Regions from separate parts of the Streptomyces violaceusniger Tu 4113 genome, predicted to be linked through region 2. Evidence: riboswitches for the same ligand, from Rfam matches in the RefSeq annotation. Region 2 holds a riboswitch; each other region holds the start of a gene.
The links. A riboswitch is a leader RNA that binds a small molecule or an ion and turns the genes downstream of it on or off. The one in region 2 is predicted to bind cobalamin.
Positions count from the first base shown of each region.

Region 1: another riboswitch for cobalamin. It lies ahead of STRVI_RS27215 (CbtB domain-containing protein); the one in region 2 lies ahead of STRVI_RS32405 (cobalamin biosynthesis protein).
Region 3: another riboswitch for cobalamin. It lies ahead of STRVI_RS06360 (ribonucleoside-diphosphate reductase subunit alpha); the one in region 2 lies ahead of STRVI_RS32405 (cobalamin biosynthesis protein).
Region 4: another riboswitch for cobalamin. It lies ahead of metE (5-methyltetrahydropteroyltriglutamate--homocysteine S-methyltransferase); the one in region 2 lies ahead of STRVI_RS32405 (cobalamin biosynthesis protein).

Region 1 covers NC_015957.1:6,680,588-6,684,773, reverse strand. Annotated here, with positions in the region: gene STRVI_RS27225 (MDR family MFS transporter) at 1-890, opposite strand, end outside; gene STRVI_RS27220 (cobalamin-binding protein) at 1,000-1,929, opposite strand; cobalamin riboswitch at 2,028-2,176, shown strand; gene STRVI_RS27215 (CbtB domain-containing protein) at 2,213-2,434, shown strand; gene STRVI_RS27210 (CbtA family protein) at 2,456-3,217, shown strand; gene STRVI_RS27205 (VOC family protein) at 3,882-4,186, shown strand, end outside.
Region 2 covers NC_015957.1:7,949,371-7,953,556, reverse strand. Annotated here, with positions in the region: gene STRVI_RS32410 (cobyric acid synthase) at 1-542, opposite strand, end outside; gene STRVI_RS32405 (cobalamin biosynthesis protein) at 539-1,522, opposite strand; cobalamin riboswitch at 1,678-1,895, opposite strand; gene STRVI_RS32400 (hypothetical protein) at 2,034-2,282, opposite strand; gene STRVI_RS32395 (inorganic phosphate transporter) at 2,296-3,576, opposite strand; gene STRVI_RS32390 (class II aldolase/adducin family protein) at 3,926-4,186, shown strand, end outside.
Region 3 covers NC_015957.1:1,415,064-1,419,249, forward strand. Annotated here, with positions in the region: gene STRVI_RS06355 (ribonucleotide-diphosphate reductase subunit beta) at 1-19, opposite strand, end outside; gene STRVI_RS06360 (ribonucleoside-diphosphate reductase subunit alpha) at 10-2,424, opposite strand; cobalamin riboswitch at 2,561-2,720, opposite strand; gene STRVI_RS06365 (GNAT family N-acetyltransferase) at 2,901-3,407, opposite strand; gene STRVI_RS52515 (DUF7196 family protein) at 3,492-3,656, opposite strand; gene STRVI_RS06370 (hypothetical protein) at 3,708-3,995, opposite strand.
Region 4 covers NC_015957.1:6,885,172-6,889,357, reverse strand. Annotated here, with positions in the region: gene metE (5-methyltetrahydropteroyltriglutamate--homocysteine S-methyltransferase) at 1-2,078, opposite strand, end outside; cobalamin riboswitch at 2,243-2,464, opposite strand; gene STRVI_RS27930 (hypothetical protein) at 2,602-2,811, opposite strand; gene STRVI_RS27925 (helix-turn-helix domain-containing protein) at 2,958-3,872, opposite strand; partial or broken gene STRVI_RS27920 (endo-alpha-N-acetylgalactosaminidase family protein) at 4,038-4,186, opposite strand, start outside.

The sequences.
Region 1 (4,186 bases), 1.3 Mb from region 2:
CCCGCCCAGTGGGTGACCGGGAGCTGGGCGAAGACGACCAGCAGCGAGGACAGGGCGAACAGCCACGACAGCGGCACCTGGGAGCCCGCCGCCCGCTCCACTTCGGCCGGCAGGGCCAGGTAGAGCTGGTTGTAGGCGAGCAGATAGGTGCCGTATGCGCAGCACAGGGCGAGGAATCGCCGGTTGCGCACCATCGCGCGGACGCCACCCCGCTCCCGGTTACGGACCCGGCCGGGGATGTGCTGCGGCATCAGCCAGGCGTGCCCGGCGAGGACGAAGACGAAGACCCCGGCTCCGGCGAGGCACGCGGCGCGGAAGTCCACGCCGAGCAGCAGTCCGCCGAGGAGCGGGCCGACGAAGGTACCGGCCTGGCCGGAGACGGTGAACAGGGCCAGGACCCGGGTGCGCGAACCGCGGCCTTCCTCCTCCCAGGCCACCGCCTGCCGGGCCACTTCGGATTCCACCGCGGGGGAGAACAGCGCGGCGGCGAAGCCGATCAGCAGCACCGCGCCGATCACCGCCCAGGTCCGCTCCGCGTACCCGAGCCAGACGAAGCCCGCGATCCGCGCGACACAGCCGGTCAGGACCACCGGGCGCACGCCGTAACGGTCCACCAGCCAGCCGCCGACCACGAACAGGCCCTGCTGGCTGAAGGTCCTGAGACCGAGGACGAATCCGACCATCCATCCCGCCATGCCGATCGCGGTGCCCAGGTGCTCGGCGAGGAAGGGCAGGACCGCGAAGAAGCCGATATTGAAGGCGAGTTGGGTCAGGATCAGCAGCCGCAGAAGCGGAGACAGGTGCTTCCAGATGCGCTCGCGCGGGGACTTCGCGGTCGGCGTGCCCCGAGTGGCTCGGGCGGTCAGGGCGCGGCGGATCAGGTCCGTCATGGGGTGTCGTCCGGGAGGGAGCCAAGACCGGTGCGCATCTCATGCATCAGCACATCGTATGCAAGAAGCATTGAGCACTTGCCGTGGCTCTTCGATGGACGGACCCGCGTCACCGGCCGGGCGCGCCCGGGAACAGGCCTGCCTCGTCCGCCGTGACCGCCGTCCCGGCCCGTACGCCGTGGAGGACGTGGGCCAGTACCTCCGCTCCGCGCACCACGCGGGGGCCGGGGCGGTTGAAGTAGGCGGGCCCGTCCAGCACCCAGACCCGCCCGTCCCGTACGGCGGGCAGGTCCGTCCAGCCCGGGAGGCGGGTGAGGAGTTCCGTTTCCCGCAGGGTCCGTTCGGGTGGGAAGCCGCACGGCAGGACGAGCACCACCTCCGGCCGGGCGGCGCGCACCGCTTCCCAGGTCATCGGCTTGGTGTGCTCGCCGGACGTGGCGAGCAGCGGTTCGCCGCCGGCGGCGGTGATCTGGTCGGGGACCCAGTGCCCGGCGGGCCACAGTGGGTCGAGCCATTCGATCGCCACGACCCGGGGCCGGGCGCGGCCCGTGACCGACCGGCGGATCCGTTCGAGGCGGTCGCGCAGGTCGGCCCGGCGCTGCTCGGCGCGCTCGCGCACGCCGAGCAGCTCACCGACGGTGACCAGGCAGTCCAGTACGTCGTCGAGTGTGCGTGGCTCCAGGCTGAGGACGCGGGTGTCGGCGTCGAGCAGCCGGACGGCCCGGCTGACCTTCTCGTACGAGACGGCGCACACCTCGCACAGGTCCTGGGTGAGCACCACGTCGGGGCTCAGGGCCGCGAGTGCTTCGGTGTCGAGGGTGTAGAGGGACGACCCGGAGTGTGTGGATCCGCCGACCGCGTCGGAGATCTCCCGGCTGGTGCGGGTGTTCTGGTCGAGGTCGGCTCCGGTGACCACAGGAACGGATGCCACCTCTTCCGGTGGCCAGTCGCATTCGTGTGTCCGGCCGACCAGGTGCTCGGCGAGTCCGAGTTCGGCGACGATGTCGGTCGCGGCGGGCAGCAGGGAGACGATGCGCATGCCGCGACCTTAGGGCCTGCCCGGGGGCACGCCCCGGCTCCCGCACCGTCCTCAGGCACCCCAGTGCAGCGTCTCGCCTGGTGGGCGGTCTTGGCCATGAACCCGACACGCGGTACGGTCGGTGCGATATCGACGACGGTAAGACGGAAGCCGGTGGGAAACCGGCACGGTCGCGCCACTGTGAACGAGGGGTCCCGGACGGGATGTCTTGTGAGTCAGACCCGTAACCGTCGTCCTGTGCTCCACCGAGATGGGACGCGAACTCCCTTAAGGAGGCCTGGCCATGGCGCAGCACGTCGCGCAGCCCACAGCCACCACCCCCGAACTGCCCGCCACGCTGCCGCTGAAGGCGATAGCTCCGTGGGCGGTTTTCTTCGGCATTCTGATGCTGGTCCTGCTGTACTTCGTCGGCGCCGAGCAGGGCGCCACCGCCGTTGTTTCCGGTGAGAACGTCCATGAGTGGGTGCATGACGCCCGTCATCTGCTCGGCTTCCCCTGCCACTGACGCGAGGGGCGCCGCACAGTCATGAACTCCGCAATGGTGAGAAATCTGCTCGTCCGGGGCATGCTGGCCGGTCTGGGGGCCGGTGTGCTGGCCCTGGTCGCCGCCTACTTCCTCGGTGAGCCGAGCGTCGATCGCGCGATCAGTTTCGAGGGGGCCCACGCTCCCGCGCATGAGCACGAGGTCGAGCTGGTCTCGCGTGGTGTGCAGTCCACGGCCGGGCTGGCCACCGGTGTCCTGGTCTACGGGATCGCCTTCGGCGGTATCGCGGCCCTCGCGTACTGCGTCGCCCTGGGCCGTGTCGGCCGTTTCACCCCGCGGGCGACCGCGCTGCTGCTGTCGGGGGGTGCGCTGCTGGCGGTCTATGTGGTGCCGTTTCTGAAGTACCCGGCCAATCCGCCGGCGGTCGGCAACGGCGACACGATCGGCAAGCGCACGACGCTGTATTTCCTGATGATGCTGCTCAGTGTGCTTCTCGCGGTCGCCGCGACCATTCTGGGCAAGCGGTTGGCTCCGAGGCTGGGCACCTGGTACGCGACCGTGGCGGCGGTGGCTGCTTTTGCCGTGGTGATCGGGCTGGCGTATGCCTTCCTTCCTGTGGTCAACGAGGTGCCGGGGGACTTCCCCGCCACTGTGCTGTGGCGGTTCCGGCTGTCCGCGCTGGCCATGCAGGTCATCTTGTGGGGCGGTTTCGGTCTACTCTTCGGTGAGCTTGCCGAGCGGTTGCTGAATCCCAAGCCTACGACGGCCGATGAGGGCCGGTCGGTGGCGACCGCCACGCACTGACGATGCCTCAGGCGTACGAGGGCCCACGGAACCATCCGGGGGCCCTCTCGCGTTCCAGGACATCCGACGGCGGCGCAGCCGGCAGGTGTACAGGCTGGTCGGCGTCTCCGCGATGAGGCAGGGCCGGCGGCCGGCGAGCGCGAACATGCGCCTGAGCTCGACGCCGCTGCCGAGCACGCCCGGCTGCCGTCCCGCGGCGCGGCACCTTCGTCAAGCCGACGGACCTCGGCGACCTCCAGGACACCTACCGCCTGCGACGGCTCCTCGAACCGGAAGCGGCCGTCCTCGCCTCGCGGCGGACCAGCGCCGAAGATCTGGACCGGCTGGACGCCTCCGCTGGCGCCCTCGTGGTATCCGGACCTCGGTGCCACCCTGGTCAACGCCCTCTGCGCCGTGGGGGTGTGGCTCGTGCTGTGGCGGTGGGGCTGGCTGCGTGTCTCCGCGGTGGCTGTACTCGGCCGTCCACGACGCTGGTGGCTCCGCCCCAGTCCCAGCCCCAGCCCCAGTCCCAGCCCTGACGAGCGTCCCGACGGGCGTGGGCCTGAAATCCGTTCGCCACTGCTCGCCTCGCCCGGTACGGTCCCCAGAGTCCGCACTGCGGGGAGCCTCTGAGATCCGCGCGCGGCCACCCCGGCAGTTCCCGCGCTGAGAGTAGGTTTCGTCGATGGCATGTCGTATCAGTGAACTCGTGCTCGGTTGCCGCGACCCCGAGGTGCTGGCGCGGTTCTGGTGCGAGGTCCTGGACTTCGTGGTGCTCGATCGCGAGGACGACGGAACCCTGGAGATCGGGCCGCGCGAAGGGTTCGGCGGTCCGCAGCCGACGATCATCCTCAGCCGCAGAGACGAGCCGGAGCCCGGGAAATCCCGGCTGCACATCGACGTCAACGCCACCGACCGCGATCAGGACGCCGAGCTCGAACGCCTCCTGAAGCTCGGTGCGCGCCGGGCCGACATCGGCCAGACCGGGGA
Region 2 (4,186 bases):
GTGCGGCGCAGATTGATCTCGGCCGGACTGCCCGCGCCCTCGCAGATCACTGCGTCATGGGTGCGCCGCAGCTCCTCCAGGCACTCCGTGACGGTCCCCAGCAGCGCCTCCCGCCCCGAGTACCGCGTCCGCCCGGGGGAAGCCGCGCCCGACGGCGGGTGCGCCGCGGGCCCCGACCGCCCGAAGTACCCGCGCGCGCTCAGCTCGCCCACCGGCTTGCCCAGCAGCACCACTTGGCTGCTGCGGTCGCTGCCCGGCTTCAGCAGGACCGGGTTCATCAGCGCGCTCGGCTCGACGCGCGCGGCGGCGGCCTGCATGGCCTGCGCCCGCCCGATCTCCGCCCCCTCCCGGGTGACGAAGGAGTTGAGCGACATGTTCTGCGCCTTGAAAGGCGCCACGCTGACGCCCTTACGGGCGAGCCATCGGCAGATCCCGGCCGTCACGACGCTCTTGCCCGCGTCGGAGGTCGTGCCCGCGACGAGCAGCCCCCCGCCCCGCGCCCCGGAACCGTCCATGCCGCCCTTACCGCGTATCCCGCTCATCCGCCGCCCCTTCCGGCGGCCCGGGGCCGCCCCGTCAACGCCCTGAGGACCGGCCGGGCCGCTACGGACACCCCGAGCGCCAGGACACCGACGCGCCGCGACAGCCGTATCGCCCGCTCGATGTCGGCCGACTCCACCGGCCGCCCGCCGGAGTTGAGCACCGGCCGGTGCTCGACCCGGCCGCCGTACGTGAGGGTGCCGCCCAGCCGTACGCCGAGCGCGCCCGCGAACGACGCTTCCACGGGGCCCGCGTTGGGGCTCGGATGGCGCCGGCCGTCGCGCCGCCAGGCGCGCCGCGCACCGCGCGGATCGGGGCCGGAGAGGGTCGCCAGGGCCGCCGTAAGGCGCGCACCGGGCCAGCCGGCCACATCGTCCAGACGGGCCGCCGCCCAGCCGAACCGCCGGTAGCGCGGCGACTTGTGGCCCACCATGGCGTCCAGGGTGTTGACGGCGCGGAAGCCGATGAGCCCCGGCACGCCGCCCACGGCCCCCCACACCAGCGCGCCCACGACGGCGTCGGAGGTGTTCTCGGCGACCGACTCGACGACCGCGCGGGCGATCTGCGGCCCGTCCAGCGCCTGCGGATCGCGCCCGCACAGATGCGGCAGCCGCTCCCGGGCGACGTCGAGGTCCCCCACGGCCAGGGCTCCGCCGACGGCCCGTGCCTCCCGGCCCAGCGTCGTGCCGCCCAGCACGGCCCAGGTGGCGGCGGCGGTCAGCGCGACCTCCGCGCCACCGCGCCCGCCGAGGGCCCGTACGGCGCGGGTCAGCAGCGCGGCACCGGCGGCCGCGCCGCCCGCGCACAACGCGGTGTGCAGGGCCCCGTAACCGCGGTGGTCACGCCACAGCCGGCGTTCGGCGGCCGCGGCGGCGCGCCCGAACGCGGCGACCGGATGGCCGCGGCGCGGATCGCCGGTGGCGAGATCACCGAGGAAGCCGAGGGCCGCGCCGCACGCGAACGAGGCGTGATCGGCACGCATCCCTCAGGCCGCCGTCACGCCTCGGCGCGACGACACGTAACCAAAGGGGCCAGGGGGGCCGAAGGGGCCGGAAGAGCCAGTGGGGGCAGAGGAGGCTGGCGGCGTGGCGGTGCCGGGCATGGCGGTATGTCCTCACTCAGGGTCCGCGCCCTGGTTCGACGTGACCGGCGGTGAAAGTCTCCTGGCTCCCGGATCCGCGCCCCTCCCGGTCTTCCAGCCCCGCGTACGAAAGCAACCGTACGGTCGAGCCGTGACCCCATACAGGCGATGGGAGAGTGCTCCCCGGTGACAGTGGCGGGACCGCGCCGGATTCTCACCGGCTTCCTCTCCTGCCGCCGTTTGGCTCGGGAAGTCCACCATGGGCCGCGAATGGCCGTCAACTCGCATATGACCCATGACGCCCGAGTGTGCCGAGCCCCACAGACGCGGCCGCACACGAGGCGGCCGCCGGACGGTCGGCGCTGGTCAGCGCCACCATCCGGCGGCCGGTGGGTCGATGAGGACGCGAGCCTCAGGCGACGATCAGATAGATGCCGTACGCCACGGCCGCGGCGCACAGCCCGAAGCAGGTGTACGCCCCGGTGCGCGCGAGCGCGGAGGCGCCCACCGCGCCACCGGACACGACGGCCGCGCCGCCCTGCTCCGGCGCCGCCTTACGGGACGTCCCGAGGATGCCCAGGGTGAAGACGCCCACCATGCCGACCGTCACCACGAGGCTGACGCCGAAGACCTGGCCGAGTGCCGCCCAGTCGATGCTCATGTTCCGTGGCTCCTTAGCGGGTGGTGCTGCTCGCGGCGGCGGGGGTGGGGGTCTGCTCGGGTGTGTGCTCGGCGATGCCGCTCTCAGGGGCGGCCTCGGCCGCCCTCTCGGGGGCGGAAGGCTTCGCACCCGCGGGCGGCGGGGCCACGGACCGCAGGGCGGCCGTGACGGCGCCCACCGGCTCCTGCGCGCCGACCTCGTTGACGTTGGTGTGGTCCACGGGCTTGCGGCGCGACAGCGCCCAGATCGCCCCGCAGGCCAGGACGGCGAGCACGGCCACCGCCGTGATCCCCGCGTTCCCCTGGTCGGCCAGCAGCGCGGCGCCGCCCGCCACCAGGCCCGCGGCCGGGAGGGTCAGCACCCAGGCGACCACCATGCGGCCCGCGGTCGACCAGCGCATCACCGCGCCCTTACGGCCGATACCCGCACCCATGACGGCGCCGGAGCAGACCTGGGTGGTGGACAGCGCGAAGCCGATGTGGGAGGAGGCGAGGATGACGGTCGCGGCGCCGGTCTGGGCGGCGAAGCCCTGCGGCGGCTGGATGTCGGTGATGCCCTTGCCCATGGTGCGGATGATGCGCCAGCCGCCCAGGTAGGTGCCGAGCGCGATGGCCATGCCCGCCGAGACGATGACCCACAGCGGCGGGTCGGAGTCGGGTGCCACCACGCCCCCGGTCACCAGCGCCAGGGTGATCACGCCCATCGTCTTCTGGGCGTCGTTGGTGCCGTGGGCCAGGGAGACCAGGGCGGCCGACGCGATCTGCCCCGCGCGGTAGCCCTTCGCGGTGTCCTCCGAAGAGCGGCCGCGGCCGAGCCGGTAGGTGAGCCGGGTGGCGGCCACCGTGGCGATGCCGGCCACGACCGGCGCGGCGACGGCGGGGATCAGGACCTTCATGACGATCGCGTCGCCGTTGACCCCGTCCAGGCCGACGGAGACCACTGTGGCGCCGATCAGGCCGCCGAACAGGGCGTGCGATGAGCTGGAGGGGAGCCCGGCGAGCCAGGTCACCAGATTCCACAGGATCGCTCCGACCAGCCCCGCGAAGATCACTTCTGGTCGGATACCGGAGTCCTCGTCGATGATCCCGCCGGAGATGGTCTTGGCCACCTCCACGGACAGGAACGCGCCGACGAGATTGAGGACGGCCGACATCGCCACCGCCACCCTGGGACCGAGTGCTCCCGTGGAGATGGTGGTGGCCATGGCGTTAGCCGTGTCGTGGAAGCCGTTCGTGAAGTCGAACACCAAGGCCGTGACGATCACGATCCCGATGAGAAGCGTGATGTGTTCCATACACCCGGTCAATCAGTTCGAAGGTCGTTAGTGGCACGGTGAACGTAAGGAAACAGGATGAACGGGAGATGAACTGAGTGGGGCATCAGGGTGACGTGGTTGCGGGAGTGCTAAAGCCTGATGAATTCAAGTCTACTTTCCCATGTCGTACGGGAGTTGCGCCTCGATCGAGGACCGCCGGAGGAGGCCCCAGGACCGGCCCCGCAGCCGCCCGCCGTTCACCCTCGTTCACCCGCACGGGGGCGGCTGCCCACGAGGCGCGGCCGTAGACAAGAGCCGCCCCCTTCCGGTCCCGCCATCGCCCGGCCGCCGGACGCCTGGGAGGATCGGGCCTCGGAGGTGAGGGCAGGTGACCCAGTCGCGAACCACGCGGCAGCCGCAGCCGCGGCTGACCCATCCCCTGCGGCAGGCATGGACGCAGGTGGTGAGAACGGCCCGCAGAACCACCGCGGACGGCCTGGTCGTCGGCACCTCGGGCAATGTCTCGGCCCGGGTCGGCGACACCGTCCTGGTGACCCCGAGCGGCGTCCCCTACGACCGGCTCGGCCCACGGGACGCCGTCGCCGTCGACCTCGACGGACAACAGGTCCTCGGCACGCTCGAGCCCACC
Region 3 (4,186 bases), 6.5 Mb from region 2:
CACTCATGGTTACTGGCATGCCTCGCAGGACTCGGGGTTTTCCAGGGAGCAGGCGATGGCGTCGGCCTCGGCCGGAGCCTGCTGTACGGGGATGAGGGCAGGGGCGGGCGCGGTGGCGGCGGCGCCGCCGCCACGGGCGCTCTGGGCGATCCGGGTGGCCGGACGCGAGCGCAGGTAGTACGTGGTCTTGATGCCGCGCTTCCAGGCGTACGCGTACATCGAGCTGAGCTTGCCGATGGTCGGCGAGGCCATGAAGAGGTTCAGCGACTGGCTCTGGTCGAGGTACGGGGTGCGGGCCGCCGCCATCTCGATCAGGGCGCGCTGCGGGATCTCCCACGCGGTGCGGTACAGGTCCCGTACGTCCGCGGGCACCCAGGAGAACTCCTGGACCGAGCCGTTGGACTCGCGCAGCGCCTCGCGGGTATGGGCGTCCCAGACGCCCAGCTTCTTGAGGTCGTCCACCAGATACGAGTTGACCTGCAGGAACTCCCCGCTGAGCGTTTCGCGCTTGAAGAGGTTGGAGACCTGCGGCTCGATGCATTCGTAGACGCCCGCGATGGAGGCGATGGTCGCGGTCGGCGCGATCGCCAGCAGCAGCGAGTTCCGCATCCCGGACTTCGCCATCCGGGTGCGCAGCGCCTCCCAGCGCTCCGGCCAGGTGGCCACCGCGTCCGTGTAGTGGTCCGGGTGCAGCACACCGCGCGCGGTGCGGGTCTCGGACCAGGCCGGGTGCGGGCCGTGGCGCTCGGCGAGCTCGCAGGACGCCTCGTACGCGGCGAGCATGATGCGCTCGGAGATCCGCGTGGAGAGCGCCTTGGCCTCGGGCGAGTCGAACGGCAGCCGCAGCCGGAAGAAGACGTCCTGCAGCCCCATCAGGCCCAGACCCACCGGGCGCCAGCGGGAGTTGGAGGCCCCGGCCTCGTCCGTGGGGTAGAAGTTGATGTCCACCACGCGGTCGAGGAAGGTCACGGCGGTGTGGACGGTGGCGTCCAGGCGCTCCCAGTCCACCTGCCCGTCCTCGTCCAGGTGCGCGGCGAGGTTGACCGAGCCGAGGTTGCACACGGCGGTCTCGCCGTCGTTGGTGACCTCCAGGATCTCGGTGCACAGGTTCGAGGAGTGGACGACCCTGCCGGGCTCGGCGGTCTGGTTGGCGGTGCGGTTGGCGGCGTCCTTGAACGTCATCCAGCCGTTGCCGGTCTGCGCGAGGGTGCGCATCATCCGGGCGTACAACTGCCGCGCCGGGACCTGCTTGACCGCCCGCCCCTCGGCCTCGGCCTTCCGGTACGCGGCGTCGAACTCGTCGCCCCACAGGTCCACCAGAGCGGGCGCGTCGACCGGGGAGAACAGCGACCAGTCGGCGTCCGCCTCGACCCGGCGCATGAACTCGTCCGGGATCCAGTGGGCGATGTTCAGGTTGTGGGTACGGCGGGCCTCCTCGCCCGTGTTGTCCCGCAGCTCCAGGAACTCCTCGAGGTCCGCGTGCCAGGTCTCCAGGTAGACGCAGGCCGCGCCCTTGCGCCGGCCGCCCTGGTTGACGGCGGCCACCGAGGCGTCGAGCGTGCGCAGGAACGGCACGATGCCGTTGGAGTGCCCGTTGGTGCCCCGGATCAGCGAACCGCGCGCCCGGATACGGGAGTAGGACAGGCCGATGCCGCCCGCGTGCTTCGACAGCCGCGCCACCTGGTGGTAGCGGTTGTAGATCGAGTCCAGCTCGTCCAGCGGCGAGTCCAGCAGATAGCAGGACGACATCTGCGGATGCCGGGTGCCGGAGTTGAACAGCGTGGGGGAGCTGGGCAGATACGACAGCGTGCTGGTCAGCCGGTACAGCTCGGCCACGTCGTCCAGCGCCCGCTCCGAGAGGTCCTCGGCGAGCCCGCAGGCCACCCGCAGCAGGAAGTGCTGCGGGGTCTCGATCACCTGACGGGTGATGGGGTGGCGCAGCAGATAGCGGCTGTAGAGGGTGCGCAGTCCGAAGTAGCCGAAGCGCTTGTCGGCGCCGTCGGCCAGGGCCCGCTCCACCAGCGCGTCCAGCCGTGCGGCGTGGGCGGCGGCGAACTCCGCGGTGGAGTCGGCGAGCAGGCCCTCACGGTGGCCCACCTGGACGGAGGTGGAGAAGGAGACCGCGCCCTGCCCGGCCGCCTCCTCCGTGATGGTGAGCGCCAGCAGCCGCGCGGCCAGCCGCGAGTACTCCGGCTCCTCGGCGATCAGCCCGGCGGCCGCCTCAATCGCCAGGCCGCGCAACTCCGCCTCGTCCGAGCCGGGATGGCGGCCGCGCAGGGCGGCGGCCGCGACCTTACCGGGGTCGGTGGCAGGCAGGTCGGCGGTGAGTCCGGTGAGGGTCCGCAGCAGGGCGGTTCCGGGCGCGTCGTGCGCTGCCTGAGAAACCGCCTGCTCTGAAACCGGATCTGCGGGCGCGATGGTCACTGAGGTGCTCTCCCTCGCTCGGCCGGGGCCACGAGGGGGTGCGATGGGCGCGTACGGGCATGCCGATGCCGTACTCCTCGTACGTCAGGCACACCACGCAGCGTCCATCGGCCCAACCCTCGAGGCCGGGGGACGTGTTCACACAGGGCTGTCGGCAGGTGCTCGGACTTACGGGCACGCCGCATAAGCGCACACGTACACCGTTGCGGGACAGTTCCGGATTCCCACCGGATTTCCCTGCGGCGGCAGCGAGGACGAGCATACATCTTGTGTCGGCCGACGCACGCACCCCCATATCTTGTGTCGCGAGGTGCGGAGTTTCGCATGAATGTGCTAATGCGTTCCGAAGGTGGCCCGTGACCTGGGGCCCGTGGCGGGGCGTGGCCCGGCGCGCACGCGAGTCCGTAGCCCGGCGCGCGAGAGCCCGTTGCCCGGCGCGCGAGAGCCCATGGGCCCAGGGCGCGCGCCGCCGGTCGTCACAGCTCCACGGTGAACGCCCACAGGGTGAGCTCCAACTTGGCTATCGGCGACCAGTCCCGCTCCGGGGCTCGTACGAACCCCAGCCGACCGTACAGCCGGTGGGCGGCGGTCATGGACTGCTGGCTGCTGATCACGATCCGCCGCAGCCCCAGCGCGCGCCCCCGGTCCAGGCAGGCGCGCACCAGCGCCTCGGCCGCCCCGCGCCGCCGCGACTCCGCCCGCACGGCCAGCATCCGGAACTCGCCCTCGCCGGGCCGGGCCAGCTCCGCATACGCCCCGCCGTACACGGCGAACGCCACGGCCCCCAGCACCTCGTCACTCGCCGCGTCCGCCGCGACCAGCAGCTCGGCCTCGGCGGCCCGGCGCCGGGCGTCGCGCAGGGTGGTGAGATATGGATCACTGTCGCCGAAGTCCAGGAGCCCGTCCCCGAGATACACCTGCGCGGTGAGCTCGCCGATTCCGTCCAGTTCCTCGTCCCGCGCGCGTCTGATCGTGATGTCCATGTCCGCAGTCTGCCGCACACCACTGACAGCGGGGCCGCCATGCCGCCGGCGCCGGTCTTCGGCGTTACTCGCCGCGCTTCGCCGTCACTGGACGGCGGTGTTGATCACTCCGGTGGAGCCCGCGCGCTTATTGGCGGCGTCGGCCTCCTGATAGGTGAAATAGCGCCGGACCGTGCCGTCCGGCAGCGTCAACTCATAGACGACAACGGGTCGCGGGCCACGTGCCCCTCCGCCGCAGTTGCAGGCCATGGCTGCCGTTCCTTTCCCTCGAGTCTCCCTCGAGCCCAGTGCAGGTCGGTGTCAGTCCAGCCACCGCGAGGCGACCCCGGCGAGGTAGGAGAGCGTCAGGGCGGTGGCCGGGAGGTGGAACCACGCGGTGGTGTGCAGCAAGGAGGCGTAGACGGCGATGGCTGCGGCGACCCAGGTGCTGGTGCACCAGCCGCAGTTGACGAGGTAGGAGGGCCGGGAGTCGTCGCCGAAGCGGTCGGCGACCCAGGTTCTGAACCCCGCCGCCAGCGTGTCCTTGGTGATGAAGCGGGTGATACGGCAGGTGGTGCCGAGGGCGAGGAGGAACGCGGCGAGGCTCATCGGATCGCTCCCTCCCCGGGTGGTCCCGCACGGGTTGGCACTGCCGATGTCACTCATTAGAGGCACGGTGGAGGACGGCAGGCCATACTCCGGCCGCGCGTTCCCCCGAATAGCGGAGCGCTTGTCATACAAGCTCGCCGCCGGGCGCGCCCAGATGCGCCAAACGAGTGATGGCAGCCCTGGAACCTTGA
Region 4 (4,186 bases), 1.1 Mb from region 2:
GCGAGCTCGCGGGCCACCTGCATATGGGAGCGGGCCGCCTCCAGGCTGATGACATCGGCGTCGAGGTCGTCGATCGCCTGGACGATGTCGCCGAACTCGGCGTAGCACATATGGGTGTGGATCTGGGTGCCGGGCCGTACGCCACCCGTGGTGAGGCGGAAGGCCTCGGTCGCCCAGGACAGATAGGCGGGCCGGTCCTCGGCGCGCAGCGGAAGGGTCTCGCGCAGGGCGGGTTCGTCCACCTGGATGACCGAGGTCCCGGCCGCCTCCAGGTCGCCCACCTCGTCGCGCAGGGCGAGGGCGACCTGACGGGCGGTGTCGCCGAGGGGCTGGTCGTCGCGGACGAAGGACCAGGCGAGCATGGTGACCGGGCCCGTGAGCATGCCCTTGACCGGGCGGTCGGTGAGGGACTGGGCGTAGGCCGTCCAGCGCACCGTCATCGGCTCGGGGCGCGAGATGTCACCGGCCAGGATCGGCGGGCGGACGTAGCGGGTGCCGTAGGACTGCACCCAGCCGTGCTGCGTGGCGAGATAGCCGGTGAGCTGCTCGGCGAAGTACTGGACCATGTCGTTGCGCTCGGCCTCGCCGTGCACCAGCACATCCAGGCCGGTCTTCTCCTGGAACGAGATCACCTCCTGGATCTCGGCCTTGATGTGCTCCTCGTACCCGGCCGTGTCGATCCGGCCCCCGCGCAGGTCGGCGCGGGCGGCGCGCAGTTCGCCGGTCTGCGGGAAGGAGCCGATGGTGGTGGTCGGCAGCAGCGGCAGGCGGAGGTGGGCGCGCTGGGCCGCGGCGCGCTCGGCGTACGGCTGGGAGCGGCGGGCGTCGGCCTCGGTGACCGCGCCGGTGCGGGCGCGGACGGCCGGGTCGCGGGTGATGGGGGAGTTGGCGCGGGAGGCGAGGGCGGCCCGGTTCGCGGCCAGTTCGGCGGGGATCGTGTCGGTGCCGCGGGCCAGGCCCTTGGCGAGGGTGACGATCTCCGTGGTCTTCTGCCGGGCGAAGGCCAGCCAGCGCAGGATCTGCGGTTCGATGTCCCGCTCGGCCGCCGCGTCGAGGGGGACATGCAGCAGCGAGCAGGAGGCGGCCACATCGACCCGGTCGGCCAGCCCCAGCAGGGTGCCGAGCCTGGCCAGGGACTTCTCCAGATCGTTGACCCAGATGTTGCGGCCGGCCACGACACCGGCGATCAGCCGCTTGCGGGGCAGCCCGCCGACGGCGGCCAGCGCGTCCAGATTCGCGGCGGCGGCCTCCGTGAAGTCCAGCGCCAGCCCCTCGACCGGGGCCTTGGCCAGCACGGGCAGGGCCTCGCCGAGGCGGTCGAAGTACGAGGCGATCAGCAGCTTCGGGCGGTCGGTGAGGGCGCCGAGATCGCGGTAGGCGCGGGTGGCGGCGTTCAGCTCGGCCGGCGTGCGGTCCTGGACCAGGGCGGGCTCATCGAGCTGCACCCACTCGGCACCGGCCGCCCGCAGATCGGCCAGCACCTCGGCGTACACCGGAAGCAGACGGTCCAGGAGGGTGAGCGGCTCGAAGTCCGCGGGTGCGCCCGGGGCGGGCTTGGCGAGCAGGAGGTAGGTGACGGGCCCGACCAGGACCGGCCGCGCCGCCAGACCGAGGCCGAGGGCTTCCGTCAGCTCCGCGACCGGCTTGGCGGAGTCGGCCGCGAACACCGTGTCCGGACCCAGCTCCGGAACCAGGTAGTGGTAGTTGGTGTCGAACCACTTGGTCATCTCCAGCGGCGCGACGTCCTTTGTGCCCCGCGCCATCGCGAAGTAGCCGTCGAGCGGGTCGGCGGCGACGGCGTCCCGGTGGCGGTCGGGGATCGCGCCGACCATGACGGTGGTGTCCAGCACGTGGTCGTAGTACGAGAAGTCACCCGTGGGAACTTCGTCGATACCCGCCCCGGCCAACTGCCGCCAGGTGGTGCTGCGCAGTTCGGCGGCGGTGGCCCTGAGCGCGTCGGCGGTGACGCGGCCCTTCCAGTAGCCCTCGATCGCCTTCTTCAGTTCCCGGTTCGGGCCCTGGCGGGGGTAGCCGTACACGGTGGCCCGTGCTGCCGCGGCTGCGGACTTCGGTGTCACGGAGATCTCCTTCGCGAGATGAATCCCTGAGATCCCGGCGACGGGAGGAGAGCGCGAAGGGTGACGTACCGGGCTTTCGGCCTCGCGCGGCAAAAGCGTGGCGACCTGCCCGGTATGTACGCCGACCCGCCCTCGAGGTCACCGAGATGTCCGCGCACGAGTCGTCCGTACGCGGGCAGATGGCAGGTCTTCGGACTCACGGGCGCGTCCTCCTGGGGGAGGACACCTAGTGGCCGTCGCTTCCCAGGCCCGCTCACCGGACCCAGTGCGTATGACGGCGGTCGTTCCCGCTCACCGCTGCGGGGCAGTCCCGGATTCCCACCGGGTTCCCTCTTACGACGCATCCCGCCTGGCGGACGGGGCGAACCAACTACACCGGCCAGCCTACGGGGCCGTCCGGCGGTGTGCAGGGGGCGGTCCGGAATTCGGGACGGTGAATGGGAACACGCGATGGCCGAGGGTACGGCCGGTGCCGCCCGGGCCGTGCACCGGCCGCACCCCGTCCATCAGCGAGTTCAGGGGGTCAGCACGCGCCGGAGTCCGACCCGCCCGCCAGATTGACCGGCACGGTGACGAAGGAGAACTGGTTGCTGGCGCACACGCCGGGGAAGGCCGTGCTGCTGGAGTTGTTGACGGTGACATCGGGCGCGTCGTCCGCGATGGCGCCGCCCGCGCCGACGGCGAGGGACGCGGCGGTGAGGGCGAGCGTGGACAGGGCGGTCCGGATACGCATGGGAACTCCTTGCTGGGAATCTGCCGCCGGATATGACCGGCTTCGCATGCATGGTGCCCCTTTGGCAGGGCACTCGCGGCCCACCGTCCCCCCAATGGCGGAAGCCGCCCCCGCAGCCGTCCGGCCGGCCCAAGACGCGCGTCCGGTCATCCGCCGCCGCGCCGACCGTCGTCCGCCGGTGCGGAGGGCGGAATCGTCGGTGGGCGGCTGGGGTCGGGGACGCGGTCGGTGAAGCCGCCGGGGACCGAGCGGCACTGCTGCTCGCGGAAGTGGACCGGTGCCGTGCCCACTCGGCGGGCGAACAGTCTGCTGAAGTAGGCCGGATCGTCGTAGCCGACGCGGCGGGCGATGGCGGCCACCGGCAGTTCGGTGCCGACGAGGAGTTCCTTGGCGCGGCCCAGCCGGATTCCGAGGAGGTAGTCCTTGGGGCTGCACCCCGCGCCGCGGCGTACCGCGGTGCGCAGTTCGGCCGGTGTCATGCCGTGCCGGGCGGCGTGTTCGGTCACCGAGAGCGGCTGGAAGGCGTCCCGGGCCAGGGCCTGGAGCACCGGATGCCCGTCGGCGCCGGTGTCGGCGCGGGCGCGGCGGAGGGCGACGAGGAGTTCATGGACGGCGGCTGCGGTCTCGACCTCCAGGAACGGGTTGCCCTGGCGCGCGGCGCGGGCGATCCGGCCGATGGCCGTACGGGCGGTGGCGGTGTCGGTGAGTGCGACCACGGGGCCGTCCGCGTCGAGATAGCCCAGGTCGGCGTAGGCGGCGGTGGCCGGTCCTGTGAAGTCGACGAACGCCTCGTCCCATCCGGTGTCCGGGTCCGGGGCGTAGTGGTGGGTGACACCGGGGGTGAGCCAGAGCAGCGCGGGCGCGGTGACGGTGCGGCGGCGGCCGTCCGCGCCGCGGAACCATCCGCGGCCCGCGCTGATGACCACCGCCACATGGTGGTCCAGGACGCGCGGGCCGACGACGGGCAGGGCGCCGTGCTGGAGGCCGACGCCCAGACACACCAGGCCGAGGCGGTGATGGGCCGGGCTGGGCGTGAAGTACCGCATCCAGGTGTGATACATCCGCGGTCCCCTCCGGTCGGCTGCTCCCATCACTCGCCGATCTTTGTCCACGGACTGCCTGGCCGCCAAGGGGAGGGGGGTCCTGGCGGAGGCTTACCAGAGGTGGGGGTGGCGGAGGGAGCCGGGCTGTGGATGTCTTCGTGCTGCCCCGCTCCCTCCGCCGTGTCAGTCCAGTTCCTCCACGGTGAAGGAGTCGAGTGTGAACTCCGCGGTTCCGCTGTCACCGGTCTTGCGCAGCCCCACCCACATCTCGCCGTCCGCGGGCGCGGTGACGGTGTAGCTGTGGGTGGCCCGCCCGGTGGCGGCGGGCAGGG